One region of the Brevibacterium sp. 2SA genome, then DNA from elsewhere that is predicted to be linked to it. Evidence: riboswitches for the same ligand, from Rfam matches in the RefSeq annotation. Region 1 holds a riboswitch; each other region holds the start of a gene.
What was found. Region 1 has a riboswitch for thiamine pyrophosphate ahead of thiM (hydroxyethylthiazole kinase). Riboswitches for the same ligand answer to the same signal wherever they lie in the genome.
Positions count from the first base shown of each region.

Region 1 (8,171 bases):
GCCTCGCATTCTCCTGAGCCTCGCGGTCTCCTGAGTCCCGCAGGCCCCTGAGCCTCGCGGTCTCCTGAGCCTCGGGGTCACCTGAGGACTCGGTCCGGACTGCGGTCTCACGCCGTTCAGCCCTCACACGGCCCCTCTCACCTGCCGCGAAGAGTCCACTGATGAGCGATTGGACTCTTTCCAAGCTCTGGATGCGGAGAGACACTGGAATCACAGGATCCGCTTCGGCTGGGAGGAGGCACCGTCATGGATCTCGTGGCCCTGCTCTTCATCGCAGCGAGCTTCACGGGCATCGTCTTCCTCATCGGACGGCTGACGTGTCCGCGCCGCGATCGGGTGCCGCTGACGGAGGTCGACGGCGTCATCCTCTGGACCACGCTGTGCCGCGGGTGGCTGGCGATGAGCGCGATCGCTCCGCTCACCCTCATCATCGACGACCGTCCGGACAGCGCTGCCTAAAAGCGAATCGGGCTAAAAAATTGACCTCTTGCTGCGATAGATGCGGAATTGGCGAGTGACCAAGTGCTAGATGATGTGGACACCCGCCTCGCCCTTCTGTTTGCCTATTTGAAGGCTAACGACCAGCGCCAATGGCGAACTGAGCGTAGCCTTGAAACCCGAGAGCTGCCCAAGCAGCTCCGTACTTGATGAATCCGGTTGCGACATTCTTTACTTGACTTGCCGCCGCCGCCCATCGCGATTTTTCATCCTCCGACGCGCCCTGAGCAGCTAAGAGTGCAACCCACAGTTGCTCCATCGCATGGCCAAAGTCGAATTCTTGTCCAAGGCCGTTCCGTTCAATGTTGGCTCGAATCGAGCTTAAGAGTTCGTTGATGTACCGCTTCATTTCGCCGCTGATCGACTCGTCTTCGACGAGAATTTGGCGGACTTCGCCGAGGAGATCGTCCACCCGGGGAGCGTGCCGCGTGTTCTCGTCGAGGATTCTCTGTACATCGTAAGCGGCGAGGCGTAAGGCCTCCATCATCACCGGATCGAAGTTGTATGAGTCGAGCTGGCTACTATCCCAGCTGGACTGTACAGCCAGAATCGCGCGGGCCATCTTGGGAACGTGCTGGAGACAACGCTCAGCGACCAAGCTGTGGGTGCTGAGGAACTCAAGAGTACGACGAGTTTCAGTGAAGAGCTCCATCGCCTCAATGTGACGTTGAGTCGCTTGGCCTGGATCCCGTTTGAACCCCCGGCTCGTTTTGGGCGTTTCGTTGGTATTCCATGCATCAAACAGATCGGCAAGTTCCATTACCGGATTGCCATCAGATCTCGTTCCCATACACCATATCCAACCACAATACGGAAGTCAGCACTGTCGTCATCGGTGATTCCGGAGGGTCGGCCGTAGTTTCCTTGGCGTCCGCCCCTCACCTCGCGAAGACGGAGGCGTCCCAATTCTGCATCGCATGCGCTGAGGCCCAGAAGTGGAGTTCGTAGACGCATGCGCGTTCGAACGCCGCGCGCATCCGTGCGGCTTCGTCAGCCGGAACCCGGTCGAACTCGCGCTCTAAGATCGCCACGGCCTGCCGGGTCGATTCGTCGAACTCCGGGGAGTCATAGGTCTGCACCCACGTCCGGTACGGGTGATTCTCGCTCATCGTTCCCGCCTTCTCGACGAGCACTTTGCCCATGTGCGCGTAGACCCAGAAGCACGGGAGGACACCGGCGACACCTTCCCCGTACGACCGGCTCGCCGCAGTGGCGACGAGGAACGACACGTAGCCGAGCGTCGTCGGCGACGGTCCCAGATGGTCGGTGGCCTCGAGCTCGGCGTGGGCCACGGCGAGCCGCTCATCGGAGAGCAGCTGAGCGTGCATCTCCTCCTCCACCGTGATCGCCTCCGCCGCCGAGGTCGACCAGAACCGGGACTCTCCTCTGTCCGCTGTCTTCCCGGCGAGGAACGACATCGCCTTCGCATACCCGCTCAAGTAGATGCTGTCCTGCGTGATGTAGTTCGTGAACGCGAGCGGGGCGAGCGTGCCCTCGGCGAGCTGGGTGAGGAACGGCAGCGCTTCGATCTCGTCGATGATCGGGCGCACGTCCTCCCACAGCGCGGTGGTGTGCGGTCCGGCGGCGAAGGTCATGCTCATGAGTGGTCTCTCCTCGGGGTCGGAATGGGACGGGAATCAGACGGGAATCGGACTGTCCGGAATCAGCCGGGTGGGAAGCGGCCGGGTCGACAGGCTATCCGCGACGGCGGACGTCGACCTGGTGGTCGACGGGCCCGTGCGCACCGGCCGCATCGAGGCTGACCTGCCAGTCCGCGGCCGAGGCGAGCGCGCGGGCGAGGAAGTCGAGTCCGCGCTCGACGGCCCCGTGCACCTCCTCGGCACTCAGCGCCTCTCCGCCGTTCGCCCGCCTGAGCACGGCCGCCTCGGCGGTGATCGCAGCCGACAGGGTGCACCCGGTGCCGTGCGTGTTCGGGGTGGAGATCCGGGGGTGGGAGAACTCGGCGATCTCCCCATCAGCGGTGACGAGAATGTCGGCGACGTCCCCGTCCGCGGCGTGACCGCCCTTGAGGAGCACCGCCCGGGCACCCCGGGCGATGAGCTCGCGTGCCTGGTCGCGCATCTGAGCCGGGGTCTGGGCCTCAGCGACATCGTCGCCGAGGAGGAGGGCGGCCTCGGGGAGGTTCGGGGTGATGAGATCGGCGAAGGGCAGGAGACGCTCCCGCACGGCGGCGACCGCATCGACCTCGAGGAGGCGGTGCCCGGACGTCGACACCATGACCGGGTCGACGGTGAAGAACCCGAGATCGGAGGTGCGCGCCCGATCGACGACGAGGTCGACGAGCGACGTCGACCCGAGCATCCCCGTCTTCGTCGCATCGACGGGCATGTCGTTCAGGACACTGTCGAGCTCGGCGACGACGAAGTCCTCATCGATCGGGTAGACGCGGGAGACCCCGTGCGTGTTCTGCGCGACGAGCGCGGTGATCGCCGTGGTCCCCAGCACCCCGAGGGCGGTGAACGTCTTGAGGTCGGCGTGGATGCCCGCCCCGCCCGAGGGGTCGGTGCCGGCGATCGACAGGGTGATCGGTGGCCGCGTGCTCATGCCGCTCCCCCGTCCTCGCCGGCACCCGGCGCGGTCCCGTCGCCGTACGCGGTGAGCAGCTCCCGGGCCGCCCGTTCCGGGTCGGCAGCCCGGCAGATCGCCGAGACGACGCAGAAGCCGAGCAGTCCGCGGCCGCGCAGCTGCGGGACCCGGCTGGCATCGATGCCGCCGATCGCCACCGCCGGCAGACCCGCCTCGGCCGTGAGTTCGCCGAGGCGGTCGGGACCGATCCCGGCCGGTGCGTCGGTCTTCGTCGTCGTGTCGAAGACGGGCCCGATCCCGACGAGGTCGACGGCGCCGGCAGCCCGGGCGGCGGCGAACTCGGCGTCGCTGGCGGCGGAGAGACCGATGAGCGGGTCGGGTCCGACGAGGTCGCGCACCTCGGCGACGGGAGTGTCGGTCTGTCCGACATGGATGTGGACGTCGGCGCCCTCATCGAGGAGGTGCCGGGTGACGGCGACCCGGTCGTTGAGGACAACGGGCACGCGGCGGTCCGTACCCGCCACCGCCTCGGCGACGGCGGCAATGACCTCCCTGGTCAGGGTCAGGAACTCGGTGTCGTCGATGTCCTTGTCGCGGACCTGGACCATGCCGACTCCCCCGCGCACGGCCGCGAGCACGGTCTCGGCGACGGTGCGTCCGGCCTCCCGGCTCTGGGCGGAATCGGTGACGAGGTAGAGGCGGGCGTCGACGCCGGCCAGGCGCTCACTCGTCGCGCTCATGCTCTCGTCACTTCGACCCGTGCCTGACCGATGCGCGCATCGTCGGTGGTGTAGAGGGCGTCGAGGAAGTGTTCGGCATAGCTGCCCGGTCCGGCGGCACCGGCCGCTGCGGCTTCGCCGGCGACGGCGAAGTGGGCGTGGGCGGCGACGACGGCGGTGAACTGTTCGAACGCCGCGAGTCCGGCCGGCCCCGCACCGGAACTCGAACCGGCCGGCGGCACGGCGGCGAGGTAGGCGGAGGTCACGGCACCGAGCGAGCACCCGGTGCCGATGACGAGCGGCATGAACTCATGGCCCCCGTCGACACGGGCGATGTGATCGACGCCGTCGATGTGGGCGACGATCGCGTCGCGTCTGCCCGAGACGGCGACGATCGCCCCACTGGTCCGTGCGAGCTCGGCCGCCGCGGGGAGGACGGCGTCGACCTCGTCGGTGGATTCGACGCCGCGCCCGCCGGCCCCGGCTCCTGCCAGGGCCGCGATCTCCGAGGCGTTGCCGCGGATCGCGGTCGGGCGATCGGCGGCGGCCCGGCGGATGCGGGTGGTGCGGTGGTCGACTGCGCCGATGCTCACCGGGTCGAGCACCCACGGAGTCGAGTCCGCGGTGACGGCTCCGATCGCGGCGTCGGCGGCGAGGAACTGCTGGTTCGTCGCGGTTCCGAAGTTGACGAGCAGACCGCCGGCGAGGTGCGCGAACTGTGCGGCGTCGGCTTCATGGTCGAGCATCGCCGGGGACGCACCGACGGCGAGCAGCACGTTCGCGCTGAACTGCTGCACGACCGTGTTCGTGATGCATTGGATGAGCGGATTCGCCGCGCGCAGACGTGCGTGCGCCGACGACAGATCGATGTCAGTCATGACGATCCCTTCGCTAGCATGGCCCAGATCAGGTTCGATGGGTGTCCTCTCAGCCCGGCGCGACTGCCGCCGGGCACCCCATGTCATTGCCCATGACTGTACCAAAATCGCCGAGGCGGGGGTGAGGTGGGGTCACCCCCTGACCTCGCCCCCGCCTCGGCGCTGGTGGAGCAGACCTCACCCCCTGCCGACGTACCGCTGTCCGCGCCGGCTGACGGCGTCGATGACGACGGCGGTGAGGAGGACGAGGGCGGTGATGATCTGCTGCATATCGGAGTTGAAGCCGATGAGGTAGAGACCGTTGTTGATCGCGCCGACGACGAACGCCCCGAGGACCGCGGCCCACGCCGACCCCCGCCCGCCGAAGAGGGAGGTGCCGCCGATGACGGCCGCGGCGATCGCGTTGAGGAGGTCCTGGGTGCCCACGAGCGTCGACCCGGCGTTCGTCGTCACTCCGGCCTTGACGAAGCCGAAGAGGGCGGCGAGGACCCCGGCGGTCATGAACACGCTGATGCGCACCCACGTCACCCGGATGCCGGCGCGCCGGGCGGCTTCGACCTTGCCGCCGACGGCGTAGATCGAGCGTCCGTAGCGGGTCTTGCGCAGCACGAGGTCGATGATGATCGCGATGACCATCATGAGGAAGAACGGCAGCGCGAGTCCGAAGTCCTGGTTGACGAGGATGAGGAAGCCGAAGACGATCGCCGCGAGGACGACGATGCGCACGATGACGGCCGTCCAGCTCGGGCTGTCGAGGCCTGCGGAGTGCCGACGCAGCTTCGAATGGATGATGCCGGCGGCGAAGCCGATGACGGCGATCGCCCCGAAGACGTAGGCCCAGAACGCCGGGAAGTAGTAGCTGGCGAAGTCGAAGACGAACGTATCGGCCATCGAGAGGTTCTTCTGGGTGCCGAGCACCGTGAGCGTGAGCCCCGTGAACGCGAGCAGACCGGCAAGGGTGACGACGAACGCGGGAATCCCGACGACGGCGAAGAACCAGCCCTGGATCGCCCCGATGACGAGGCCGAGCAGGAGGATGATCGTCACCGCGATCACCGGCGGGACCCCCTGCCGGACGACGAGGACACCGAGCACCGAGGCGGCGAGACCGCCGAGCTGGGCGAGCGAGAGGTCGATCTCGCCGAGGAGGAGGATGAGGTTGATCCCGAGTGCGAGGATCGCCAGGTAGGCGACCTGGGTGGAGAGGTTGACGAGATTCGCCGGTGAGAGGAAGTTGCTGTTCGCCGACTGGAAGACGATGACGATGACGACGAGGGCGAGGATGACGGGGAACGACCCGAGCTGGCCTTCCCGGATCCGGCGGACGAACGTCCGCACGAGCCCCTCGTCGGAGATCCGCTCGTCGGTGATGAGGGAATTGCGGGTCATCGGCGCTCACCCCTCCGCGCGGCCCGCTGGGTCACGACGTTGTCGTTGGCTCCGGTGATCGCGGCGACGAGGACGTCGGTGCGCTCGTCTCCCGGGAAGTCCCCGGCGTCCTTGCCCAGCCGCAGCACGTGGACACGGTCGCACACGGCCTGGACATCGGCCATGTTGTGGCTGACGAGGAGCACCCCGAGGTCACGGTCACGGAGGCGTTCGATGAGGTTGAGCACCTCGGCGGTCTGGGCGACGCCGAGGGCGGCCGTCGGTTCGTCGAGCATGACGAGCGAGGGTTCGCCGAGGAGGGACCGGGCGATCGCCACCGTCTGGCGCTGGCCGCCGGACAGGGCGGCGATCGGCACGCGCACGCTCGGGATCTTCGCGGACAGGCTGCGCAGCAGCTCCCACGACTTCGCCTCCATCGCGACTTCGTCGAGGACGCCGCCGCGGGTGTGCTCGTGACCGAGGAAGAGGTTGGCGACGACGTCGAGGTTCTCGCAGAGTGCGAGATCCTGGAACACCGTGGCCACCCCGGCTCGCTGTGCGTCCTTCGGGGAGGAGAACTTCTGCGGGCGTCCGCCCATGATGAGCTCGCCTCCGTCGGCGGAGTGGACGCCGGCGATGATCTTGATGAGCGTCGACTTGCCGGCGCCGTTGTCGCCGACGAGGCCGACGACCTCGCCGCGGCCGATCGTGAGGTTGATGTCGGTGAGCGCCTGGACGGCGCCGAATCGCTTGTCGATCCCGCGCAGCTGGAGCACGGGCTGGGAAGCAGTGGACTGGGGCGTCTCCGACGCCCGCCCGGAAGCGGGCGTCGGATCGTTCGTCTGTGAGGTCATCGGGCTGGTCGGACCGTCCTACTTGATTCCGGCATCCGTGCACAGCTTCTCATCGATGCCCGAGCAGATGTCGGAGGCCTTGATCTGATCGCCGACGATGTCCTTGATCGTGTCCTTCGTCACGACCTTCGCCTCGACGAAGTCCGTCGGGGTGTCCTTGTACGTCGTGCCGGCCTCGGGCTTCTCCCCGTTGGCCAGTGCGACCGCGGCCTTCGCCGCGTATTCGGCCTGCGGCGGGATCGACTTGTAGATCGTCGCGTACTGCTCGCCCTTGAGGATGTTCTGCAGTCCGTCGACCTCGGCGTCCTGCCCGGTGACGACGGGATCCTGCTTCGCCTTCGTCGTCGCCGCGAGCACCCCGCCGGCGGTGCCGTCATTGGCCGCGTAGATCGCGATCGGCTTCTCACCCCCGCCCTGCAGCTGGCCCTCGACCCACTGGCGGGCATCGTCGGGGTTCCAATCGAGCGTGTCGTGGTTGGCGGCGATGTCGACGCCGGCACCCTTGAGCGTCTCCTCGGCACCGGCCTTGAAGTCCGCGGCGTTGGGGTCCTTCGGGTCGCCGTTGACCATCCACACCGGTCCGGACGTCGGGTCGACGCCCTTGGCCTCGAGTCCGTCGAGGAGGGCCTGACCCTGGAGGTTGCCGATCTTCTTGTTGTCGAACGACGTGTAGTAGTCGGCGCCCTCGAAGAACCGGTCATAGGAGACGACGGGGATCTGCTTCGCTTCGGCCTTCGACAGGGAGGAGGAGACCGCCGAGGCGTCGACGGGGTCGAGGACGATGACGTCGACGCCCTCGGTGACCGCGGCTTCGAACTGCTGTTGCTGCTGGGTCGCGTCCTGGTTGGCGTTGCGGTACTCGACCGTCGCATCGGGGCTCGCCTCGGCGACGTACTTCTCGAAGTTCGGCTTGTCGAGGGATTCGTAGCGCGTCGTCTTCGACTCGGGCAGGAGGAGGGCGATCGTCACCGGGCCGTCACCGCCGCCGGAATCGGCGGCTTCGTTGCCCTGGCCCTTCTGGTTGCCGCAGCCGCTGAGCGCGAGGGCCGAGATCGCGACCGCGGCGCCGAGCACCGCGAGCCGGCGCGGCTTCCTCAGCGCTGTGGGCACGGCGGTGAGAGACGACTTCTGTGCGTGTGACTGGGGGCGGAACCTGCGCATTCGCGAAACCTTTCATCATTCTGACAACGTTGTCAGGTTGGTCAACATATTTCGCCCACCGGTGTCGTTTGTCAACCACCCCCGCGGTGATTCCTTCCTCGCGTCGGCTCAGCGCTCGGTGACCTGGCGGGGTGATTCCTCACCGC
Region 1 covers NZ_SCMW01000022.1:42,155-50,325, forward strand. Annotated here, with positions in the region: gene FFS20_RS09740 (cysteine desulfurase family protein) at 1-17, shown strand, start outside; gene FFS20_RS09745 (hypothetical protein) at 247-459, shown strand; gene FFS20_RS09750 (hypothetical protein) at 575-1,258, opposite strand; gene FFS20_RS09755 (TenA family protein) at 1,377-2,099, opposite strand; gene thiD (bifunctional hydroxymethylpyrimidine kinase/phosphomethylpyrimidine kinase) at 2,194-3,063, opposite strand; gene thiE (thiamine phosphate synthase) at 3,060-3,785, opposite strand; gene thiM (hydroxyethylthiazole kinase) at 3,782-4,642, opposite strand; TPP riboswitch at 4,630-4,733, opposite strand; gene FFS20_RS09775 (ABC transporter permease) at 4,820-6,031, opposite strand; gene FFS20_RS09780 (ATP-binding cassette domain-containing protein) at 6,028-6,864, opposite strand; gene FFS20_RS09785 (substrate-binding domain-containing protein) at 6,883-8,025, opposite strand.

Region 2 (5,223 bases), on a different contig from region 1:
ATCTCCGTCGCCCCGATCGCCGAGGTGATGTGGTCGTAGCCGGGCGCGATGTCCGTGACGAGCGGACCCAGGGTGTAGAAGGGGGCGCCGTCGCAGAGCTCCTGCTGGCGCTCGACGTTCTCCCGCACGAGATGGAGCGGAATGTGGCCGGGGCCCTCGACCATGACCTGGACGTCGTGCTCCCATGCCCGCTTCGTCAGCTCGGCGAGGGTGTCGAGTTCGGCGAACTGGGCGGCGTCGTTGGCGTCGGCGATCGAGCCGGGGCGCAGCCCGTCGCCGAGGGAGAACGCGACATCGTAGGCCGCGAAGATCTCACAGAGCTCGTCGAAGTGCGTGTAGAGGAAGTTCTCCTCATGGTGGGCCAGGCACCATCCGGCCATGATCGACCCGCCGCGGGAGACCATTCCGGTCACGCGGTCGGCGGTGAGCGGGACGTAGCGCAGCAGCACACCGGCGTGGACGGTCATGTAGTCGACGCCCTGCTCGCACTGTTCGATGACGGTGTCGCGGTAGATCTCCCAGGTCAGCGCCTCGGCGTCGCCGTCGACCTTCTCAAGCGCCTGGTAGATCGGCACGGTGCCGATGGGGATGGGGGAGTTGCGGATGATCCACTCGCGGGTGGTGTGGATGTCGTTGCCCGTCGAGAGGTCCATGAGGGTGTCGGCACCCCACTTCGCGGCCCACTGGAGCTTCTGCACCTCCTCGGCGATCGAGCTCGTCACCGCCGAGTTGCCGATGTTCGCGTTGATCTTGACGAGGAACGCCTTGCCGATGATCATCGGCTCGGATTCGGGGTGGTTGATGTTCGCGGGGATGATCGCGCGCCCGGCAGCGACCTCGGAGCGGACGAGTTCGACGTCGCACTGCTCGCGGATCGCGATGTAGCGCATCTCGGGGGTGATGATGCCCTGCCGGGCGTAGTGCATCTGCGTGACGGTGCGTCCGGGCTTCGCGCGCCGAGGCGTCCGGTCGGGCCCCTGCCACTGCTGGGAGGGTGCGCCGCGGCGGACGGCTGCCCGCCCGTCGTCCTCGATGAGGTGGCCGCGGGCCGCGTAGTCCTCGGTGTCGTCGCGGTCGGCGATCCACTCCGCGCGGTGCGGGGGCAGGCCCTGTTCGGGGACGGCGCCGGGCCCGACGGTGCGGTAGACGTGGACCGGCTCGTTGGGGCGGCCGTTCGTGTCGTCGAGGTCGATGCGGGTGACGGGCACGCGGATGCCGTGCTCACGGTCCTCGACCCAGGCCAGGGAATGGGTGGGGTACTGCTCGAGAGCGAAACCCGCGGGGGTGCTCGCGGAGTTCTCGGCCGGTGCCGTCGGGCGCGGGGCAACGGTGGGACGGGTGGTTTCTGGGGTGGGCGCAGTCATCTGCGATCCTCTCTTCCTCCGCCGGTATCAACCGGATCAGGTTCAACGGTCTCGAGCGGTCTCAGCTCGATCTCAGCCCTCTTCCGAAGGCCCCCGTGGGGTCACACAACGACTATCACGGTGTGGGCGCCGCCACAAAATCACCCGCGGCAGGTGTTCACTGCGCGAGACGGTGGACGCGCGGTCGCCCGATTTGGTGCCTCAGTTTCAGCGTGCCCAAGTGGACGCGCCCCAGTGGGTGTGCCCCGGTGGACGGGCTCCTGCCGACGTGCCTCGGTGGACGTGCCCAGCGGACGCGCCCTGGGGGAAGTACCCCAGTGGGCTCGCCTCGGATTCCTGCGCACGCTGGACGCCTGCGGCATCGTGCCTGCAGGCCTGCTTCCACGCGCATTGTGCGTGCGCGCCCCGCTCGCTGCGTCATCGTGCGTGCAGCATCGCGCCTCGGCGGACGCACTCCCGCGACTTCGCTGACGGGGTGTCTGCGGGCGTGCGCCGGTGCTCGTCCTCGGGGTGCTCGTTCAACGGCGAGCGTGAATATCGCCGCCTCGGCGAATCTGCCGGCGCTCGTTCAACACGGAGCGTGAATATCGCGTCTTTGGGGACGCGATATTCACGCTTCGTGTTGAGTGAGACTCAGGGGTGAGTGAGGCTCAGGGGTGAACGAGGCGCTGCGTTGAACGAGCAAGCGCTCGCCCCCTGTGTCGGCTCCCGCAGGCGCGGCGCCTCACGCCCCCTGGAGGAACGTTTTCGCGACCGCGCCGAGCGCGACGACGTCGCTGATCGCGCACATCTCCCGCGCCGAGTGCATCGAGTAGAGCGCCGGTCCCACATCGACCGTCGTCATGCCCATGCGGGTGGCCGTCAGCGGTCCGATCGTCGACCCGCACGGCACCGAGTTGTTCGAGACGAAGTCCTGGTACTCGACCCCGGCGGCTGCACAGGCGCGGGCCCACGTCGCCGTGCCGACGGCATCGGTGGCATACCGCTGCTGGGCGTTGAGTTTGAGCAGGGGCCCCGCACCCAGGCGCGGACGCACGTGCGGATCGTGGCGTTCGGGGTAGTTCGGGTGGGCGGCGTGTCCGGCGTCGGAGGACACGCACACCGAGGCGGCCAGTGCGGCGAGGTAGTCACTGCGGTTCGCCTCGGGGAAGAGGGCGGCGACGATCCGCTCGGTGACGTCGGAGAGGAACGGCCCGCTCGCGCCCGAGCGCGAGTTCGACCCCACCTCCTCATGGTCGAACCCGGCGAACAGGGCCACCGCATCGAGCGCCTCGGCGTCGAGGGACGTCATCGCGGTCACCCCGGCGTGGACGGAGAGGAGGTTGTCGAGTCTCGGGGAGGCGAAGAACTCGTCCGCGGCGCCGAAGAGCGCGGGCTCCTGCGCGGGGATCGTGTAGACGTCGTGGCCGACGATGAGTTCGGGGTCGACGCCGGCGGAGGCGGCGAGGATCTCGAGGACATCGGCCTCGGCGAGGTCGGCGAGACCGACGATCGGGGTCGTGTGCCGCTGCTTGTCGAGGGTGAGGCCCTCGTTGACCTGCCGGTCGAGATGGATCGCGAGCTGCGGGATGCGTGCGATCGCCGGCGTGTGCGCGAGGACGACGCTGCCGTCGGCGAGGCTGAGGCGCCCGGCGAGGGCGAGCTCCCGATCGAGCCACGAGTTGAGCAGCGGCCCGCCGTAGATCTCGACACCGAACTGGCGCACGCCTTCGGCGACGAACTCGTCACCGGGCTTGAGTTTGAACGCCGGCGAATCGGTGTGGGAGCCGAAGACCCGGAACGGGGGCACCGCCGAGGCGGTCGACCCGTTCGCGGTCGAATCGGCTTCCGCTGCGTCAATCCGCCCTGTCGGGGCCATCCAGGCGATGATCGCGCCGTCGCGGATGACGTAGTACCCGTGGCCGACCTCAAGGGTCCACGGCTGACGTTCGTCGAGTCGGGTGAACCCGGCGGCGTCGAAGCGCTCGGCCGCTGCGGCAGTGGCATGATAGGAGCTGGGAGAGGCCGTGACGAAAGCGGAGAGGTCGGCTGCGACCTGCGCGTTTGCTGTCTGATCCGTGGATGGAGTGCTCATCTGAACAGCCTATCCTTTGGGGTAGCTTCGACCACAGGGGCCGAAGCGCCAGCGGTCGCCCGAAGCGGACGATCAGCGGTCGTCCGACGTGGATGGTCAGCGGTCTCCCGCACCGGGCGGGCCGGCGGTCGTCCGACATGGACGGTCAGCGGTCGTCCGAACCGGGCGGGCCGGCGGTCGCCGAACGTCGACGGCCGGCGCGGACGAGCGTGCAACGACGAGTGAGAATGCGAGGAGTGTTCGACGTGAACCAATTCGTGGCCGAGTGGAATACGTGGCGGGACTCGCGGAACTCCTCGTTGGCGACGCCCTTCGGGTGGCTCAGCGTCGTCGGGCTCCACTGGCTCGACGAGGAGTCGACGTGGCCGGGAGCGCCGGGAACGTTCACCGTCGACGACGACGGCTGGGTCACCCTCGCGCTCGATCCCGGCACGAAGGCCGGCCCTGCGGCCGCGACCTTCGATCTGCTCAGTGCCCCCACCGAGGCGGCTCCCACCTCCCACGACCTCACCGACACCGGCCCCGGCACCAGGCCCGAGGCAGGCACCGATCCCCGTTCAGGCACCGACGCGGAATGGGAGTCCGGGTCGACGCGCACGGCCGTCCGCCTCGGCGCCGATGACATTCCGCTGCCGGAGTCTCCCCAGGTCAGGGTCGAGGACAACGGGTTCAGCGCGAAGCTGCCGACCGGCGGGTCGCTCGACTGGTTCACTGTCGGCCATGTCCTCTATGAGCTCATCGAACGCGGCGGTCGCCTCGGTGTGCGCATCCGCGACTCGAAGTCGCCGCTGCTCGCGAAGTTCGTCGAGGTCCCCGTCTTCGATCCGAACCGGGACTTCGTCTTCCTCGCCCGCTTCACCCCCTTCGACGAACCCGAGATCCGGCCGGTCGCCTCGGCGCAGGAGAACCTCACGCTCGAGACGATGCTCGTCGGCACCGTCACCTTTACCACGCCCGCCGGGGAGGTGTCGCTCGTGGCCTCGGGGTGCCCGGCGACGGGACTCCAGCTCGACTTCCACGATGAGACGAACGGGCGGTCGACGGCGGCGTGGCGGACCCTTGACCTCGGCATTCCCAACGCCGACGGGTCGCTCGTCGTCGACTTCAACCGTGCGGTCAACTACCCGTTCGCGTTCTCCGCGTTCGCAACCTGCCCGGCCCCGGTCGCCGGCAACGACGTGCCGTTCGCCGTCACCGCCGGTGAGCGCCGGCCCCCGTTCTTCTACTCAGAGGCCGGCATCAACGTGCCGTTCCTCTTCTACTCGTGGTGGGACGAGGACAGCGCCCGCGTGACCCGGCCGTGGTACGACCGGTTCGGGCTCGACATGACGATCCTCAACCCGAACGAGAACGATGAGGAGCAGTCCCTCGTCGGCTTCGACGGGGTCGCGATGTCCGGCGGCGACGTCACGCCGCTGACCCGGAAGGCCAGGTCGCGGCTCGTCAAGGTCGCCACCGACGCGCTGACCTCGCGCCTGCCGGTCATCGGGATCGGGGCGTACGCGGAGTTCCTCGTCACCGCCCAGCGGGAGCTGCGCGAACAGCAGGGATACGCCGAGGCGGCCCCGGAGATCCCCGCCCCCACGCCGGGTCGCCTGCAGATCGTCATGAACTCCGAACTCGATCCGCGGGCCGTCGGCCTCGACGTCGTCCACACGGATCCGACGGGTCTCATCGTCGCCGAGGTCGACCTCGAGCTGCCGCTCGAATCACGGTTCGCCGAGCTCGAGGAGTTCGCTGCCGCGCTGCGGGCGGGCTCGCCGATCGCCAGCTGGCAGGAGTTCG
Region 2 covers NZ_SCMW01000095.1:503-5,725, forward strand. Annotated here, with positions in the region: gene thiC (phosphomethylpyrimidine synthase ThiC) at 1-1,364, opposite strand, end outside; TPP riboswitch at 1,361-1,471, opposite strand; gene FFS20_RS17555 (M18 family aminopeptidase) at 2,089-3,438, opposite strand; gene FFS20_RS17560 (DUF1684 domain-containing protein) at 3,684-5,223, shown strand, end outside.
Region 2: another riboswitch for thiamine pyrophosphate. It lies ahead of thiC (phosphomethylpyrimidine synthase ThiC); the one in region 1 lies ahead of thiM (hydroxyethylthiazole kinase).

Region 3 (8,171 bases), on a different contig from region 1:
GTGCAGGCTCATGCCCTTGACGAGGTCGACCTGGATCTCATAGCCGGTGGCGATGCCGCCTATGAGGTCGGGACCGGCGATGCCCATGTGCTGGGCGACGGCGAGGACCGGCGGGATGTTGTCGCCGGGGTGGGAGTACTCGGCGGCGAGGAAGGTGTCGTGGAAGTCGAGTTCGCGCACGGCCACGCCGTTGGCCCAGGCCGCCCATTCCGGGGAGAAGCGGTCGCCCAGCGGCAGACCGAAGATCGTGGCGCCGGGGCGCAGCGGGTGCGCCTGCGCCTGTTCGCGGGCGTGGGTGGGAGCCGAGCGGTTCACCGAGGCGGCGGCGACGGCGGCGTTGTCGATGACGCGGTTGATGACCATCTCGGTGACGTCGGCATCGACCGGGGTGGTGTCGGAGGCGACTTCTGCGATCTTCCAGGCGAGCTGGTCTTCACGAGCCAGGTTCTCTGAGCTCTTGTGGGTACGGACTTCATGATCAATCATGAGCAATCCCTTCAATCGTCCTTGACCGCCGCTGGCCATGTCGCGACCGCTGCAGGCCTGGGGAGTGGTTGTCTCAACTGTAGGCCACGTCACTGCTGCGTCCGCGGGCCCGGCCAGAGTTTTATCTTGACATCAAGATACTTTACCCGAGCGGTGACGCCCGACACCACCCCGGGTGACCCGGCAGGCGAACGCCGAGGTGGGCGGGCTGTGCCGGGAGGTCCGACCCAGTGGTGACGACGCTGCCCGAGCAGGCCTTCGACCACCGCCGGAGCAGGCCCGCGACCGCCGCCGGGCGAGGTGAACTGTGACACAATCGGGATATGACCCGCACTGCCCTCGACTTCGACGAGAACTGGTTCGACGACAACGAGTTCGCCCAGCTTCGCCGCCGTCTCCCCATCCCCTATGTCAATGCCATTCCGGTCCGCGTCGGCGAGGCCGGAGACGTCGAGCAGATCGGCCTCCTGCTGCGCCGCCTCGACGACGGCACCCTGGGCCGCGAGGTCGTCGGCGGACGCATCCGCTACCACGAGAGCATCCGCCAGGCCCTGCTCCGTCATGCCGAGAACGACCTCGGCCCGATGGCGCTGCCCGTCGTCCCGCCGGCCATCGCCCCGTTCCATATCGCCGAGTACTTCCCCACCGAGGGCACCTCGCTCCTCCACGACCCGCGTCAGCACGCGATCTCGATGTGCTTCGTCATGGAGGTCCGCGGCGAGTGCACCCCGCGCGCCGATGCGCTCAGCCTCGACTGGCTCACCCCCGCCGAGGCGCTGCGCTCCGACATCGTCGCCGAGCTCTCCCACGGCCAGGAGCACATCATCCGCTCGGCCCTGAGCTACCTCGGCTTCGCCGTCTGAGGCACCCCTCCCCCGGCGTCACCCCGGACGCGGGCACGCGCCGCACGCGAGAGGAATCCGTCCGCCTCGCGGTCTTCTACACGGCGTAGAAAACACTTGGGTACACTGAGGGCGACGAGGACGGCACACGGTTTTCGGGGCCGTCGTCCCCGTCAGGGTTGGTCAGGCCCCGATGGAAGGACTGCCATGACTGCTGACTCCCGCTCGTCCGCCGCGAACCCGGCCGAGGCCCGACCGACCGACACCCGCGCCTCCGAGTCCGGACTCACCGACAACCTCGGCGTCCTCGTCGGCTTCGACGGATCCGAGCTCGCAGCCCTTGCCCTGCGCTACGGCGCCGCCGAGGCGCTGCACCGCGGTGTTCCCCTCACCGTCGTCACGGCCTTCACGATGCCCCTGATGATCTACCCGAACATGGCCTCGATCCCGTCCGAGCCCGAGGACGAAGCCGCGATGCGGGCAGCGGAGAAGACGCTCGCCGAGGCGGCCGAACTCCTTGCCGACCATCCCGGTCCGGTGACGTACGCCGTCGAATCCGGTGACGCCGCCGGTGTCCTCGTCAACCTCAGCGCCAACGCCGATGTCATCATCGTCGGCGCCCGCGGACGCGGCGGCTTCATGGGCCGCATGCTCGGGTCGGTCTCGACGGCCCTGCCACCGCACGCCCACTGCCCGACGATCGTCGTCCCCCGCCATTCGGCGCACCGCGGGGACACGAGCGGCCCGGTCGTCGTCGCCGTCGACGGGTCCGAGGGCGCGCGGATCGCGATGTTCACCGCCGCCGAGGCGGCCGCTTCGCGCAACGCCGATCTGGAGATCGTCACAGTGCTGCCGTCCGGGGAGGAATGGCTCTACTGGTACCCGGAGCTCGAACTCGGCGGTGACGTCGCCGATCGCCGGCAGCGGCAGATCGAAGCCGAACTCGACAAGGACGCCGAAGAGCTGCGCAGCCAGTTCCCCGGACTCCAGGTGTCCACCTCGGCGCTCATCGGCGATGCCGCAGTGCTGCTGTCGGCGGCGACGAAGACCGCGCAGCTGACCGTCCTCGGCACTCGGGGTCGCGGAGCCGTGAAGTCCGCTCTGCTCGGATCGGTCTCCCGCGGGGTCCTCCACCATGCCGAAGGCCCGGTCATGGTCGTCCCGGCCTGAGTCCCTCCCCCACCGCACCTGACGATCCCCGGCCCCGCAGACGCGCGGTGCCGGGGATCGTCAGGTGTTGTACAGTGGAGCGCACACGACAGGGGAGCGCCGCCAAGGGCGCTGAGAGTGCAGATGACGCTGCAGACCCTCGAACCTGATGCGGCTAGCACCGCCGAAGGAAGTCGAGACTCTTCTACCCCTCCTTGAGACACGAGGAGGCGCTATGCCGAACACCACCACGCCCGGTTCCCGCTCGACGACGGCACCGGCATTCACCCAGGCCCCGCCGACGAAGAAGTGGCGGGTCGTCGACTACGTCGTCACCGCGGTCCTCGGCATCGCCGTGGGCCTGATCTTCTGGGTGCTCGCCGCCAGCTGGAAGGGCATCGAACTCGCCTTCCAGGCGTTCCCGCCCTCGATCGGCCTCATCGCCGGCCTCTGGGTGCTCGCCGGACCGCTCGCCGGGGCGATCATCCGCAAACCCGGGGCCGCGCTGCTGTGCGAACTCCTCGCCGCCGCCGTCGAAGGCGTCCTCGGCTCCCACTTCGGGGCGACGGTGCTGCTCTCGGGCTTCCTCCAGGGCCTCGGTGCCGAACTCGTCTTCGCCGCCTTCGGCTACCGGAAGTTCACCCTGTGGGTGACCGCGCTGTCCGGACTCGTCGCCGCGGCGTTCATGGCCGTGAGCGAGAACATCCTCTACAACGCCGAGTGGCAGTTCGACTTCCAGCTCGCCTACGCGGTGTGCGCGATGATCTCCGGCGTCGTCATCTCCGGCATCGGCGCCTGGTACGCCTACCGCGCGATCGCCAAGACCGGGGCGCTGAGCTCCTTCGCCTCCGGCCGCGTGCGCTGATGGGCCTGCCGATCCGCGCCCACGGATACTCGTGGCGGCACGCCGATCGGGACAGCCTCGCCGTCGGCCCCGTCGACCTCGACATCGCCCCAGGTGAGAAGGTTCTCCTCCTGGGCCCGTCGGGGGCGGGGAAGTCGACGCTCCTCCATGCGATCGCCGGGGTCCTGCCCACCGAGGCCGGGGAGTCAGGCGGTGAGTTCCTCGTCGGCGAGGCCGCGCCCGACCCCCGCCGAGGTGTCACCGGGCTCGTCCTCCAGGACCCGAATTCGCAGGTGATCTTCTCCCGCATCGGTGACGATGTCGCGTTCGGAATGGAGAACCTCGGTCTGCCCGCCGAGGTGGTCGACGCGCGGATCGACGCCTCCCTGGCCGCCATGGGCCTCGACCTTCCCCAGTCCCACCCCACGGCGGCACTGTCCGGGGGCCAGAAGCAGCGGCTCGCGCTCGCCGGGATCCATGCGATGGCACCCGAGGTCATCGTCCTCGACGAGCCGACGGCCAACATCGACCCCGTCTCGGCGAGGGCCGTCCGCGATGCCGTGCTCACGGTCCAGGAGTCCACTGCGGCGACGATGATCGTCGTCGAGCACCGGGTGGGCCTGTGGAGCGACGACGTCGACACCGTCATCGTCCTCGGCCGCGCCGGCATCGTCGCCCACGGCACCCCTGATGAGGTCTTCGGTGATCCGGCACTCACCGAGGTGCTCAAGGCCACCGGGATCTGGCTGCCCGAATCCGGGTCCCCCACCGCGACCGACCGCTGGACGGTGCCCGCGCGAACCGGAGCACAGGACCGGCTCGGGTCCCCGGTGCTCGTCGGTGAGCGCCTGAGCGTCGCCCGACCACGGGCGACCGTGCCCGCGGCGACCGATCTCGACCTCGAGGTGCGGGCGGGCGAGGCGCTCGGCATCGTCGGCGCCAACGGGGCCGGGAAGTCGACGACGGCACTGACCCTGGCCGGCCTCATCCCCGAGTTCTCCGGCGTGGTGCGTGCGGCGGGGCCGCTTGCCGCCGGGGCGAAGGAGGCACGGCCGTTCACGTGGCCCTCGAAGTTCCTCGCCCCGCGCATCGGCATGGTCTTCCAGGAACCCGAGCATCAGTTCCTCAAGTCCAGCGTCGCCGATGAGCTCGCCCTCGGTCCGCGACTGGCCGGCTGGTCGACGGCCGAGGTCGACGCTCGGGTAACCGAGCTGCTCGAGACCCTGGGACTGGCCGACATCGCCGACGCCCACCCGCAGGGTCTCTCCGGCGGGGAGAAGCGTCGCCTGTCGGTGGCGGCGATGATCGCTCCGCGCCCCCAGGTCCTCATCGTCGATGAGCCGACGTTCGGGCAGGACGCGCTGACGTGGGCGGGACTCGTCGCCCTGTTCCTCGACGTCCTCGACCACGGCAGCGCTGTCGTCGCCGTCAGCCACGACCTCGACTTCCTCGACGCGATCGGGGCCCGCCGCTTCACGCTCGGCACGGCGGCCCAGACTCTGCGGGGTGAGCGCGTTGAGTGAGAGTGCAGCAATGACCCGTGAGCGCGTCACCGTCGAGGATCCGGGTCAGCTCATCCCCGTGGTGCGCCGCACGGCGCTCGTGCGCTGCAACCCGCTGACGAAGATCGCCGTCGCACTCATCCTCATGGTCGGAGCGCTGCTGAGCATCGACGTCGTCTCCGCGGGGATCATCCTCGGGTTCTCACTCCTCGCCCTGCCGCTGACCGGGCTCGACCTCAAGGCGGCGCTCACACGGCTGTGGTTCCTGCCAGTCGGGGCGCTCCTCGCCGCATGGGGCACGGCGATCCTCGCCGAGAAGACGGGAGCCACCGTCGTCGACGTCGGTCCGATCCTCATGACGACCGGGTCGTTGGAGTCGGCTGCGGCGATCTTCGTGCGCGCCCTGGCACTGGCGATCCCGCTCGTCGTCCTCGCCTCGGCGATCGATCCCAGGGACCTCTCGGATGCCCTCGTCCAGCACCTGCGCCTGCCCGAGACCGTCGTCATCTCGATCCTCGCGGCCAGTCGCCTCCTCGGCCTCCTCGTCCTCGAATGGCAGACCCTGTCGATGGCCAGACGGGCCAGAGGACTCGCCGGCGGGTCGATCCTGCGGCGCACCCGCAGTCTCTTCGCAGGCATCTTCGTCCTCCTCGTCCAATCGATCCGCCGTGGCACGACCCTGGCGATGGCGATGGAGGGACGGGCGTTCGGGCGGCCGGGCAGGACGTGGCGCAGGCGCTCGACGTTCGGCACCGCTGATGCGGTCGTCCTCGTCCTCGCCGTCGTCGTCGCAGTCGTCGCGGTCGCCTCGGCGCTGGTGCTCGGGACGTGGAACCCGATCATTCCAGGCTGAGGTCTCAGACCTCGGCGATGAGGTCCTTGAGGTGTGCCCGCCACTCCTCGAGCGACTCGGCGCTCGGCAGCTTCGAGGCGGTGAGGGTGAGGCGCGTGCGCGCGTCGTCCTTCGGTTCGGCGGCTGCTTCGATCTTCGTCCCGTCAGCGAGGTCGGCGCGCCAGAACGAGCGCTTCGCCGTCGTCGACGGGCGGGGTTCACCGTCAAGGGCGACCCCGCCCAGTGAGCCGTCGACGAGGGCGGCGAAGCGGTCGATGACGTCTCCGCGCTGTCCGGTCACGGTGCGGGAGACGGCGACGTCGAAGGTGCCGTCGGCGCGCTGACCGGGAATCCGTCGGCCGATCTCCTGCTCGTAGGCGACGACGGCACCCTGGACCCACCAGCCGTGGTTGTCGACGACGCCGTCGAACTGCGGGTAGAGCGCATCGGCGAGTTCCTTGTGGCTCGCGTCCTTGCCCCCGGCCTTTTCAAGCCGCTGACGGGTCTGCGCCCAGGGCTCGCCGAGGGCCTTCTCGATGGACTCGATGTTCTGTGCTCGCGTCACCATGGTGTCAGTGTAGCCAGCCAGGGCGCGCTGATTCGGCCGAGCGGCACAGACTGCGCGGCTTAGACTGCGATCGTGACGGATGCGGATGGGTACACCGAGGACGAGAAGTGGCTCGTCGTGCGCGGACGACGGTGGCGGCGCACCGATCCCGCACTTCCCGACGCTCTCGTCGAGCAGCTGAAGAGCCACCTCGGGCGGGCCCGCAACGCGGTGCGGTCGGCGAAGACGGCAGCCGACGACACAGCCCTGCGGGCGGCTCGAGAGCGCGTCGGCGTCGCCAAGCGGGGCCTCGGCGAGCGGGGCGAGAAGTGGTGGGAGATGCCGCGTGCCGACCGGCTCGCCCGCGCCGAGGAGGCGCTGAGCGAACTCGATCGCTGAGCTGACCTCGTCAGTCGATGACGAGTTCGCCCATCTCGTCCCAGCCGTCGCCGTCGAGTTTGCGGGAGACGATCTTCGGCGTCGAGGCGAGCAGCGGGCGCATCGATTCGAGCCCGGCGGCGAAGTGATCGCTGTTGACATGCGGCTCGGCACCGTCGTCGGTGAACGCTTCGAGCAGAACGTACTCGTTGGGCTTCTCGAGGCTGCGCGACCATTCGAACCAGAGGTTGCCGGGTTCGGCGCGGGTCGCCTCGGTGAAGTCGCGCACCACCTCGGGGAAGGACTCCGCGTTCTCGGGCTTGACGTCGAACTTGACGACGATGAAGATCATGATTCTCCTCTGCGCGTGGTGACGGTGGTCCGACCGCACCGGGTCTCAGGCACGGTCGCCTGGGCCGGTCGGCCATGTCTCCACCCAATCACGATCACAGAGGTTTGACGAGTCCGAGCGCTCATCGGGGTGGGCTCAGTCGCGCGGGGCACCGCGCCGGCGGTCAGGCCGTCGCGCGGCGCAGCAATGCGACGAGGCTGTCGCGCTCTTCGGTGGTGAGCGCGTCGACGGGTGCCTGGTCCGACAGGGCGTCGAGGACATTGGCCCGGCACCGCTGACCTGCTGGGGTGAGCGAGAGGAGCTTCGCCCGTCGGTCGCTGGGGTGCGGCCGGCGTTCGACGAGCCCCTGGTCCTCCATGCGATCGACGACGTATCCCGCGTTCGAGGTCTCGCAGCTCATGTGCTCGGCGAGCTCGGTCAGGCGCATCGGCTCCCCCAGCTCGCGCAGCGCGATCGCCTGGGAGGCCGTGATCCCCAGGGTGTCGGCGACGCGGCGGATGTGCGAATCGAGGCGCTGGTTGAGGCGCGCCACGAGGCCGCAGAGTTCGACATCGCTCTCGGTTCCGCTCATGGGGCGATCATAGCAGAATTCATCCGAATTCATATAGTCAAAACTCGGACTATGTGTTTAGACTTCGTATTATCCGAACTCGGATTATATGGAGGTTGCCAATGCCCACGACGCACGCCCCCGCACGCTCGAGGACGAGCCTGCTCGCCGCTCTCGGTCTCGCCCAGCTGCTCATCGGCCTCGATTACAACATCGTCTTCGTCGCCCTGCCCGAGATCGCGTCTCTGGGATTCTCCGCGCCGACGCTCCAATGGGTCGTCAGCGCCTATGCCATCGCCTTCGGCGGGTTCCTCCTGCTCTGCGGCAGGCTCACCGATGCCCTCGGCCGCAGGCGGATGTTCTTCACGGGGCTGACACTCTTCGCGCTCGGCTCCCTGCTGGGGACATTCGCCGTCGCCGAATGGATGCTCATCGCAGGACGCGGCATCCAGGGACTCGGGGGTGCGGCACTGGCTCCCTCGACCCTCGCACTGCTCACCGTCGGCTTCCGTGAGGGGTCGGACCGCAACCGCGCCCTGGGCATCTGGGGAGCCGCCGGGTCGACCGGAATGGTCCTCGGATCCATCCTCGGCGGGGTGCTCACCGACGCCTGGGGGTGGCGGTCGGTGTTCGCGATCAACATTCCGCTCATCCTCGTCATCGTCGTCCTCGCTGTGCGCGCGGTGCCG
Region 3 covers NZ_SCMW01000016.1:2,993-11,163, reverse strand. Annotated here, with positions in the region: gene FFS20_RS08015 (MmgE/PrpD family protein) at 1-486, opposite strand, end outside; gene FFS20_RS08010 (DUF4916 domain-containing protein) at 810-1,349, shown strand; gene FFS20_RS08005 (universal stress protein) at 1,536-2,498, shown strand; TPP riboswitch at 2,579-2,687, shown strand; gene FFS20_RS08000 (ECF transporter S component) at 2,713-3,342, shown strand; gene FFS20_RS07995 (ABC transporter ATP-binding protein) at 3,342-4,844, shown strand; gene FFS20_RS07990 (energy-coupling factor transporter transmembrane component T) at 4,855-5,676, shown strand; gene FFS20_RS07985 (hypothetical protein) at 5,681-6,223, opposite strand; gene FFS20_RS07980 (biopolymer transporter Tol) at 6,293-6,601, shown strand; gene FFS20_RS07975 (putative quinol monooxygenase) at 6,612-6,932, opposite strand; gene FFS20_RS07970 (MarR family transcriptional regulator) at 7,096-7,503, opposite strand; gene FFS20_RS07965 (MFS transporter) at 7,605-8,171, shown strand, end outside.
Region 3: another riboswitch for thiamine pyrophosphate. It lies ahead of FFS20_RS08000 (ECF transporter S component); the one in region 1 lies ahead of thiM (hydroxyethylthiazole kinase).

Region 4 (8,171 bases), on a different contig from region 1:
TGCGCCCGTGCAGCCAGTTGCCGAGTTCGGCGAGGAGGACCGCGCCGATGAGGTTCGCCGCCCCGTAGAGGACTCCGACGAGCAGCAGCGGCTGGCTCATCGTCCACAGTGAGAAGCTGATCGTCACCCCGCCGCCGGCGAACAGGCCCTGGATGAGCGCGCCGAGGGTGACGAAGACGAAGCCGGTGAGGAGATTGACCACGGGCACGGCGATGAGGAGGGCGACGAGGCCGGTCAGGGCGAAGAATCCGCGCCCCGGCCGGGCGTCGGCGAGCACGATGCCCAAGGTCCGCTCCTGCCGGTTCCGCTCCCAGGCCAGGACGCGGCGGGAGAGCGCCGAGGCGGGCGGGAAGCATGCGGCGAGCAGCAGCGGCAGGCACAGCAGGCCGCCCCACAGCACCCCGAGCACGGAGAGCGACCACCGCTTCAGGAACATGCGGGGTTCGCGCGGGATCGTCGCGGGCCACGGCATGGCTCGATCGTAGCAACGCAGGTCAGGGCGTCTGGAGGGGTCAGACCTCACTTCTCGTTCCGGTTTTCCGCATCGTCGGCTCGGGTGAGCCCGCCCGCGGTCTGCGCTCCGCCTCGTACCGGCGGCCACGGCTGCGTCACTAGGGTCGATGACCATGGACTTCGCTCTCGACCTCATCCACCAGACGCTGACCTCCCCGTGGCTCTATCTCCTCATCGCCGTCGTCGCCGCCCTCGACTCCCTCGTTCCGATCGTGCCCTCGGAGACCGTCGTCATCACCGCCGCCGCGTACGCCGTGACCGGCAGTCCGGCTGCGGTGGGCATCATCGCGGCGGCGACCGTCGGTGCGCTCCTCGGCGATCTCGCCGCCCACCTCGTCGGCCGCGGTGGCAGCCGCGCCACCGACCGGTGGGTCCGGTCGGCCCGGCTGCGCAGACTGCTTGCCTCGACGGCGGAGATGTTCGCCGTTCGGGGCGGTGCGATGCTCGTCGCGGGGCGGTTCATCCCCGGCGGGCGGACGGCGACGACGATCGCCTCGGGGATGCTTCGCTATCCCCTGCCCCGGTTCCTCGCCGCAGACGTCCTCGGGGCGCTGGCGTGGGCGGCCTACTCGACGGGCATCGGGCTCCTCGGTGGGGCCGTCTTCGCTGATCAGCCGCTGTGGGGTGTCGTCCTCGGCGTCGGCATCGCGCTCACCCTCACCACCCTCGCCGAGGCGGTCCGCCGTCTCCGTGTGAAGCGGAGGACCGCTGTTGCCGAGCCCGCATCCGGAGGTTCCGAATCTGACGGAGACGAGGCCGGCACCGCTGTCCTCGAGCCCGCGGTGCCCGAGCCCACGGCAGCTGCGGTCGGGCCACGGGAGTGTGTCCCGACCGCAGAGCGCGGCCGCCTCACGCGCTCCGGTCGAACTCGCCTGCTCGCAGCTGCACGAGAGTGAGGTCGAGCAGCGGGGTGGGCACGCCGAGGTCGCGCGCCGTGCTCTGGAGGTGGCCGAGGATGTGCTCGGTCTCGTTCGGCAGCCCGGCCGTGACGTCGCGGTAGAGCGAGGAGGTGAAAGCGGAGCCCTCGGCGGTGAGCATCGAGAGGGTGGCGGCGCGCGCCCGCGCCGAGACCGGGTGGCCGGCGGCCATGGCGACGGCTTCGAGTTCGTCGATGATCCCCACGACGTGGGGTTCGCCGCCCGCGGCCATGATCGCGCCCACCGGTGCCCGGAAGAGGCACGTGACGACTCCGGCCGCGGCGATGAACACCCATTTCTCCCACAGGGCGTCGTCGATGCCGTCGATGACCTGGAGCCGGAAGCCCGGGACGTCGAGCGCGTCGATGACCGCGGGTGGGACCTCTCCCCCGCCGAGGCGGCCGATCGTCATCGTCGCGAGATCCGTCATCTGGACGATGTCGGCTCCGCGCATCGTGCCGACGATCTTGACGAGTCCGCCGAGCACCTGTCCGGGGAACTCCGCCTCGAGGCGGCCGATCTGCGCCATCCCGTTGAGGAACGGGATGATGAGGGTCTGGGGTCCGACGGCCGGGCGAAGGTCGGCGATGATCGATTCGAGGGCACCGGCCTTGACGGCGACGAGGACGAGGTCGACCGGGGTGGGGTCGGCTGCGAGCTCCTCCGCCGTCGTCACGGTCACCGGGTTCGTCCGGTCCTCGTCGGGGGCGATGAATCGCAGTCCGGTCTCTCTCAGAGCCTCGGCACGGGCGGGCCTGACGAGGAAGGCGACGTCGCGCCCGGCTTCGACGAGGCGGGTGCCGAAGGCGCCGCCGGTCGCCCCGGCTCCGGCGATGAGGATTGTCACAGGGTGCCGTCCTTCGTGGTCGAGTCAGTGGTCGTGTCGGTGGTCGTGTCGGTGGTCGTGTCGGGGTCAGCGGAAGTCAGCTGCGCGCGCAGCCGAGCGGCCGCCTCGGCGGGGTCAGGCGCCTCGGTGATCGCGCGGACGACGACGATGCGCGTCGCCCCGGTCTCCTGCACCGCCCGGAGACGGTCACCGGCGGAGATCCCGCCGATCGCGAACCACGGCTTCTCCGTCCTCCCGCTCACCGCCGCCAGCGGATCGAGTCCGGCGGCCGGGCGGCCCGGCTTCGTCGGGGTCTCCCACACGGGGCCGACGCAGAAGTAGTCGATCTCCGGGTCGGCGGCTGCGGCGAGCGCCTGCTCGACCGAGTGCGTGGACCGGCCGAGGATGACGTCGTCGCCGAGCACCGTACGGGCCTGCGCGCTCGTCAGGTCGCCCTGCCCGACATGGAAGACGTCGGCGCCGACGAGGAGGGCGACATCGGCACGGTCGTTGACGGAGAAGAGCTTCCCATGCCGGCGCGCGGCATCGCGGAGGATCTCGAGGGCGGCGATCTCCTCCCGCGCTTCGAGACCCTTGTCGCGGAGCTGGATGATGTCGACGCCCCCGGCGTAGGCGGCGTCGAGGAACTCACCGAGGTCGCCTTGTTGCGTGCGGGCGTCGGTGCAGAGGTAGAGCCGGGCGGAGGCGAGCGCACGGGTCCGCGCGGCATCCGACCCGGAGGCGTCGCGGTCGACCGGGTGGCCCGCGTGCTCAGCAGGGGCGGTGACGGGGTCTTGCACTGCGGGAGACGTTGGCATCGTGGGAACCATGCTCCTAGAGTAGAGGAGTTCGCGGGAGCCTCGCTGGGAGGCTGAGAGGGCTTCGTGCCGACCGCCTCACCTGATGCGGGTCATGCCGCCGGAGGGAGAATCGCATGGACGTCATCGTCGTCGGCGCCGGGATCATCGGCCTGGCCACGGCGTGGGAGCTGCACCGGCGCGGGGCGGCCGTCACCGTCATCGATCCGCACCCGGGCACGGGTGCCACGTCGGCCGCGGCCGGGATGATCGCCCCTGCCGCCGAGATCGCGTGGGGCCAGACTCCGCTGTTTCCGCTCATGCGCGTCTCCGCCGACCTCTACCCCGACTTCACTGCGGCACTGACCCGGGATTCGGGGGCCAACCTCGGGGAGACGACGACCGCCACGCTCGTCTGCGCCGGGGACCGCGCGGATCTCACGGCCCTGCGCGAACTCAGCGCCCTTCAGTCCGCGGCCGGTTCCGACCTCGACCTGGTCACCGGATCCCGGGCCCGCGACCTCGAACCCGCCCTGGCTCCCGGTGTGTGCGGGGCCGTCCTCATTCCCGGCGATCATGCGATCGATCCCCGGCGGGTGACGCGCGCGCTGCTCACCGTCCTCGGTGACCGCGTCATCGAGGATCGGGTGACAGGGCTGGTCGGCGAGGAGGGGTCACCGGCCGGCGAAGCCCCGGCTCGGACGACCGGAGTCGTGCTCGCCTCGGGGCGCCGAGCCCGCGCCGATCAGGTCGTGCTCGCCGCAGGCATGGCGCACAATGCGATCGCCGGGGCTCCGCCGCTGCCGCTGCGGGCCGTCCACGGCGATGTCATCCGGCTCCGCTCGGACCCCGACGCGCCGCCGCTGCTCACCCGCACGATCCGGGGACTCGTCGCCGGTCGGCCCGTCTACGTCGTGCCGCGGCCCGATGGGGAGCTCGTCCTCGGGGCGACGTCCCGGGAGGACGGTCAGACCGGCATCCTCGCCGAGGGCGTCCACCGTCTCCTCCACGACGCCGAACGGCTCGTGCCCGGACTCCTGGGGTGTGAGATCACGGAGATCACCGCGCGAGCCCGGCCCGGTTCGCCCGACGACCTCCCACTGCTCGGCCGCAGCGACCCCGGTCTCGTCGTCTCCACCGGGTACTTCCGCCACGGGGTGCTCCTCGCACCGTTCGGCGCCCGCCTCGGCGCGGATCTCGTCCTCGGCGCCGACTCCGCGTGGCTGCCCGTCGGTGCGCGCGAGGCCGTGGCACCGGGACGGTTCGAGGCCGACCCGCCACCATCACCGCAGCCACCTGCTGCGCCACTGCTGACAGCAAGGAAGGGATCATGACCATCACTCTCAACGGCGACCGCCGGGACATCACCGCGGGCACGACCGCCCGCACCCTCGTCGAGGACATCACCGGACGGCAGCTGAGCGAGGACGGCACCCCGGTCGACGGCGGCCGCCTCGGGGTGGCCCTCGCCGTCGACGGCGAAGTCGTGCGCCGCGGCCTGTGGGCCGGCTTCACCATCACCGACGGCCACACCGTCGACATCGTCACCGCAGTCCAGGGAGGCTGATATGAGCTGGACCATCGACACCGTGACCTTCGACTCCCACCTCGTCATGGGCACGGGTGGGGCGAGCACCCTGCGCATCCTCGAGGACGCCCTGACCGCCTCGGCGACAGAGCTGACGACGGTCGCGATCCGCCGCTTCGACGCCGAAGCCAGGGATTCGGTGTTCGCGCTCCTCGAACGGCTGGGCATCCGCTCACTGCCGAACACGGCCGGCTGCTACACGGCCCGCGATGCCGTACTCACCGCTCAGCTCGCCCGCGAGGCGCTCGAGACGAACTGGGTCAAACTCGAGGTCATCGCCGACGAGGACACCCTGCTGCCCGACCCTGTCGAACTCTTCCGCGCCACCGAGGAGCTCGTCCTCGACGGCTTCACGGTCTTCGCTTACACGAACGACGATCCGGCACTGGCGAAGCGGCTCGAGGACGCCGGGGCCGCCGCGGTCATGCCCGCCGGCGCTCCGATCGGTTCGGGCCTGGGCATCCTCAACCCGCACAACATCGAGACGATCGTCTCCCGCGCCCAGGTGCCCGTCATCCTCGACGCGGGCATCGGCACCGCCTCGGATGCCGCCCTGGCCATGGAGCTCGGGTGCACCGCGGTGCTGCTCGCCTCCGCCGTCACTCGTGCGCACGACGCCCCGGCGATGGCGCAGGCGATGCGGCTCGCCGTCGACGCCGGTCGTCTGGCGGCCGGGGCGGGACGGATCCCCAAACGACCGCTTGCACTGGCCTCGTCCCCCGACGACGGACGGGTCACCGCGGAGACCGCCCGCACGACCTCGGTCGAGAACCTGGTGATGGGGCCGTGAGACCGCTCGTCGACCCCGGACCCGAGCTCACCCCCGCGGAGATCGCCCGCTACTCTCGGCATCTCAGCCTGCCCGATGTCGGGGTGACCGGTCAGCGCCGCCTGCGCACGGCGAAAGTCCTCGTCATCGGCGCCGGCGGTCTCGGTGCCCCGGTCCTCCAGTACCTCGGAGCGGCTGGGATCGGGCAGCTGACCGTCATCGACGACGACGTCGTCGACGTCTCGAACCTGCAGCGCCAGATCCTTCATCGGGATGCCGATGTCGGCCGTCCCAAGGTCGAGTCCGCACGTGACGCCCTGCTCCGGCTCGATCCCGCTCTCACCGTCGAGACCATCGCCGAGCGGCTGAGCCCGGACAATGCCCTCGAACTCTTCGCCGGCCACGACCTCGTCATCGACGGGGCGGACAACTTCGCGACCCGCTACCTGTCCAACGACGTCGCCGAACTCACCGGCACACCGCTCGTGTGGGGAACGATCTTCCGATTCGAGGGACAGGTGAGCACGTTCTTCCCCGGTCACGGTCCGATGCTGCGTGACCTCTTCCCCGACATCCCCGATGCCGATTCCGTGCCGAGCTGTGCCGAGGGCGGGGTGCTCGGGGTGCTCTGCGGTCTCGTCGGGTCGGTCATGGCCGCTGAGGCGATCAAGCTCATCTGCGGTATCGGCGATCCCCTGCTCGGCCGCCTGCTGCGGGTCGATGCGCTGAGCACGACGTTGACGACGCTGCGCTTCTCGCCCGACCCGGACCGGCCCGCTGTCACCGATCTCACCGAGGTGGCCCTCGCCTGTGCGGCACCGGCGGTGGGATCCCCGGCTATGGTCGGGGTTGCAGAGGTCACGGTCGACGATGTCCGCGCACTCACGCCGTCGCCGGTGATCGTCGATGTTCGGGAGGCGTGGGAGCGGGAGCTCGAGGCGATCCCCGGCAGCGTGCACGTCCCGCTTGCCGACGTCGTCGACCGCGGTTGGCAGTCCCTCGCCGAGGCGGTCGGCCCTGCCACCGACATCGTCGTCCACTGCAAGTCGGGGGTGCGGTCGGCTCGCGCCATCTCGGCAATGAGCAGCGAGGTGCCGCCGGACGTCCGCATTCGGTCATTGGCCGGAGGCATCGAGGCGTGGGCTGCGGCGGGGTCTACGCCAGTGCGCTGAGGCGGCGGCGGAGTCCGTCCTCGCCTGCTCGCATGACGAAGCCGTGCATGCCGGCGGAGACCGGTCTGAGGACCCGGACCGATCGCCGGCGCGTCGTCACGCACCAGGTCGAAGAGATCGCGGTGAGCGGCCCGGTGCGCGCGAGGGTCCAGACGCCGACGCCGCGCAGATCGCCGTCGGCGACGAGGCGCACCTGCCGCGCAGGAGTGAGACCCTCGATGGACAGCGTGATGTCGAACGCGACGCCGAGGGGGCTGCGCACGGTGATCCCCGCGCGGCTGCCGGGGTGCACACCGGAGTCGTCTGTGGTGGCCACGGCGATGCCCGGCCACCACTGCGGCCAGGCCTCGACGTCGGTGAGGACCGACCACACCGCTGCGAGGGGATCGGCCACCCGCCACACCGACTCGAAGTGGAAGGGCGCGGACTCACCGGGGCGGGGCCGGGTGTGCTCGTGGCTCATGGCGGGCCTCCGTTCGACGCGTCGTCCTTCGACGGTAGTCTGGGTGGCGTGCCAGCCGAAAATCGCCGACCCCGCAGACCATCGCCGCTCGGCGGGCGGAAGCCGACGAAGGACGACCTCGCGCAGTTCGCCACCGACGATCCCGACGCCATCGATGATGTTCTCCCGGCCGCGCCGGGAGAACTCTCTCTGCTCATCGTCGGCATCAATCCGGGACTGTGGACGGCGGCGGTCAATGCGCCCTTCGCACGTCCGGGCAATCGCTTCTGGCCCTCGCTCCATCGGGGCGGGCTGACCGATCACCTCGTCGATGCCTCTCTCGGTCTCTCCGCCGAGGACGAGGAGCATCTGCTCTCCCGGGGCATCGGAATCACCAACCTCGTCGGACGGGCCACTGCCCGGGCCGACGAGCTGACGAACGAGGAGCTGCGCGCCGGCGGTGCCCGGCTCGTCGAGCGCTTGGCCGAGATTCGTCCGGCAGCCGTGGCGATCGCCGGGATCACCTCGTTCCGGATCGCGTTCTCCCAGCCGAAGGCGACGCTCGGCGTCCAGGACACCTCGCTCATTCCCGGCTGGCCGGAGGACGTCGCTCTGCGCGTCGTGCCGCAGCCGAGCGGGTTGAACGCGCATTACAACATCGCAGCGCTCGCCGACATCTGGCGGGAGACGTGGACTGCCATCGAGCAGTGATGCTGCCCGGCTGACGACAGGGCCGCGGGATCAGGGTGAGTCAGGTGCCGGGCTCATGGCCGGTCCGGAACGGTGCGCGCCGTTCCCTCACCGAAGTGCTCCCGGCAGCGGGCGACATAGGAGTCGAGGCCGCCGACGTGACTGGCGTCGATGTCGGTGGCGGCGCCGGTTGGCTGCGCGGCTATGCGCTCATGGAACACGGCGTCACGGCCGCAGATCGTGCAGACTGCCGTGAGCTTCGTGACGTCCTCAGCGAGCGCCATGAAGGTCGGCAGCGGTTCGAACGGAGCGCCGTCGAAGGTCACGCAGAGGCCTTCGACGATGACCGTGGCACCCGTGGCCAGAAGGTCGTCGACGACCGGGACGAGGTCGGGACCGAAGAACTGAGCTTCGTCGATGGCGATGAGGTCGAAGTCCTCCGTCGCGGCGACCGCTG
Region 4 covers NZ_SCMW01000006.1:28,479-36,649, forward strand. Annotated here, with positions in the region: gene FFS20_RS04145 (histidine kinase) at 1-472, opposite strand, end outside; gene FFS20_RS04150 (DedA family protein) at 621-1,409, shown strand; gene FFS20_RS04155 (2-dehydropantoate 2-reductase) at 1,363-2,277, opposite strand; gene thiE (thiamine phosphate synthase) at 2,274-3,074, opposite strand; TPP riboswitch at 3,098-3,200, shown strand; gene thiO (glycine oxidase ThiO) at 3,191-4,387, shown strand; gene thiS (sulfur carrier protein ThiS) at 4,384-4,620, shown strand; gene FFS20_RS04175 (thiazole synthase) at 4,622-5,431, shown strand; gene moeB (molybdopterin-synthase adenylyltransferase MoeB) at 5,428-6,582, shown strand; gene FFS20_RS04185 (SRPBCC family protein) at 6,566-7,045, opposite strand; gene FFS20_RS04190 (mismatch-specific DNA-glycosylase) at 7,094-7,735, shown strand; gene FFS20_RS04195 (thymidine kinase) at 7,789-8,171, opposite strand, start outside.
Region 4: another riboswitch for thiamine pyrophosphate. It lies ahead of thiO (glycine oxidase ThiO); the one in region 1 lies ahead of thiM (hydroxyethylthiazole kinase).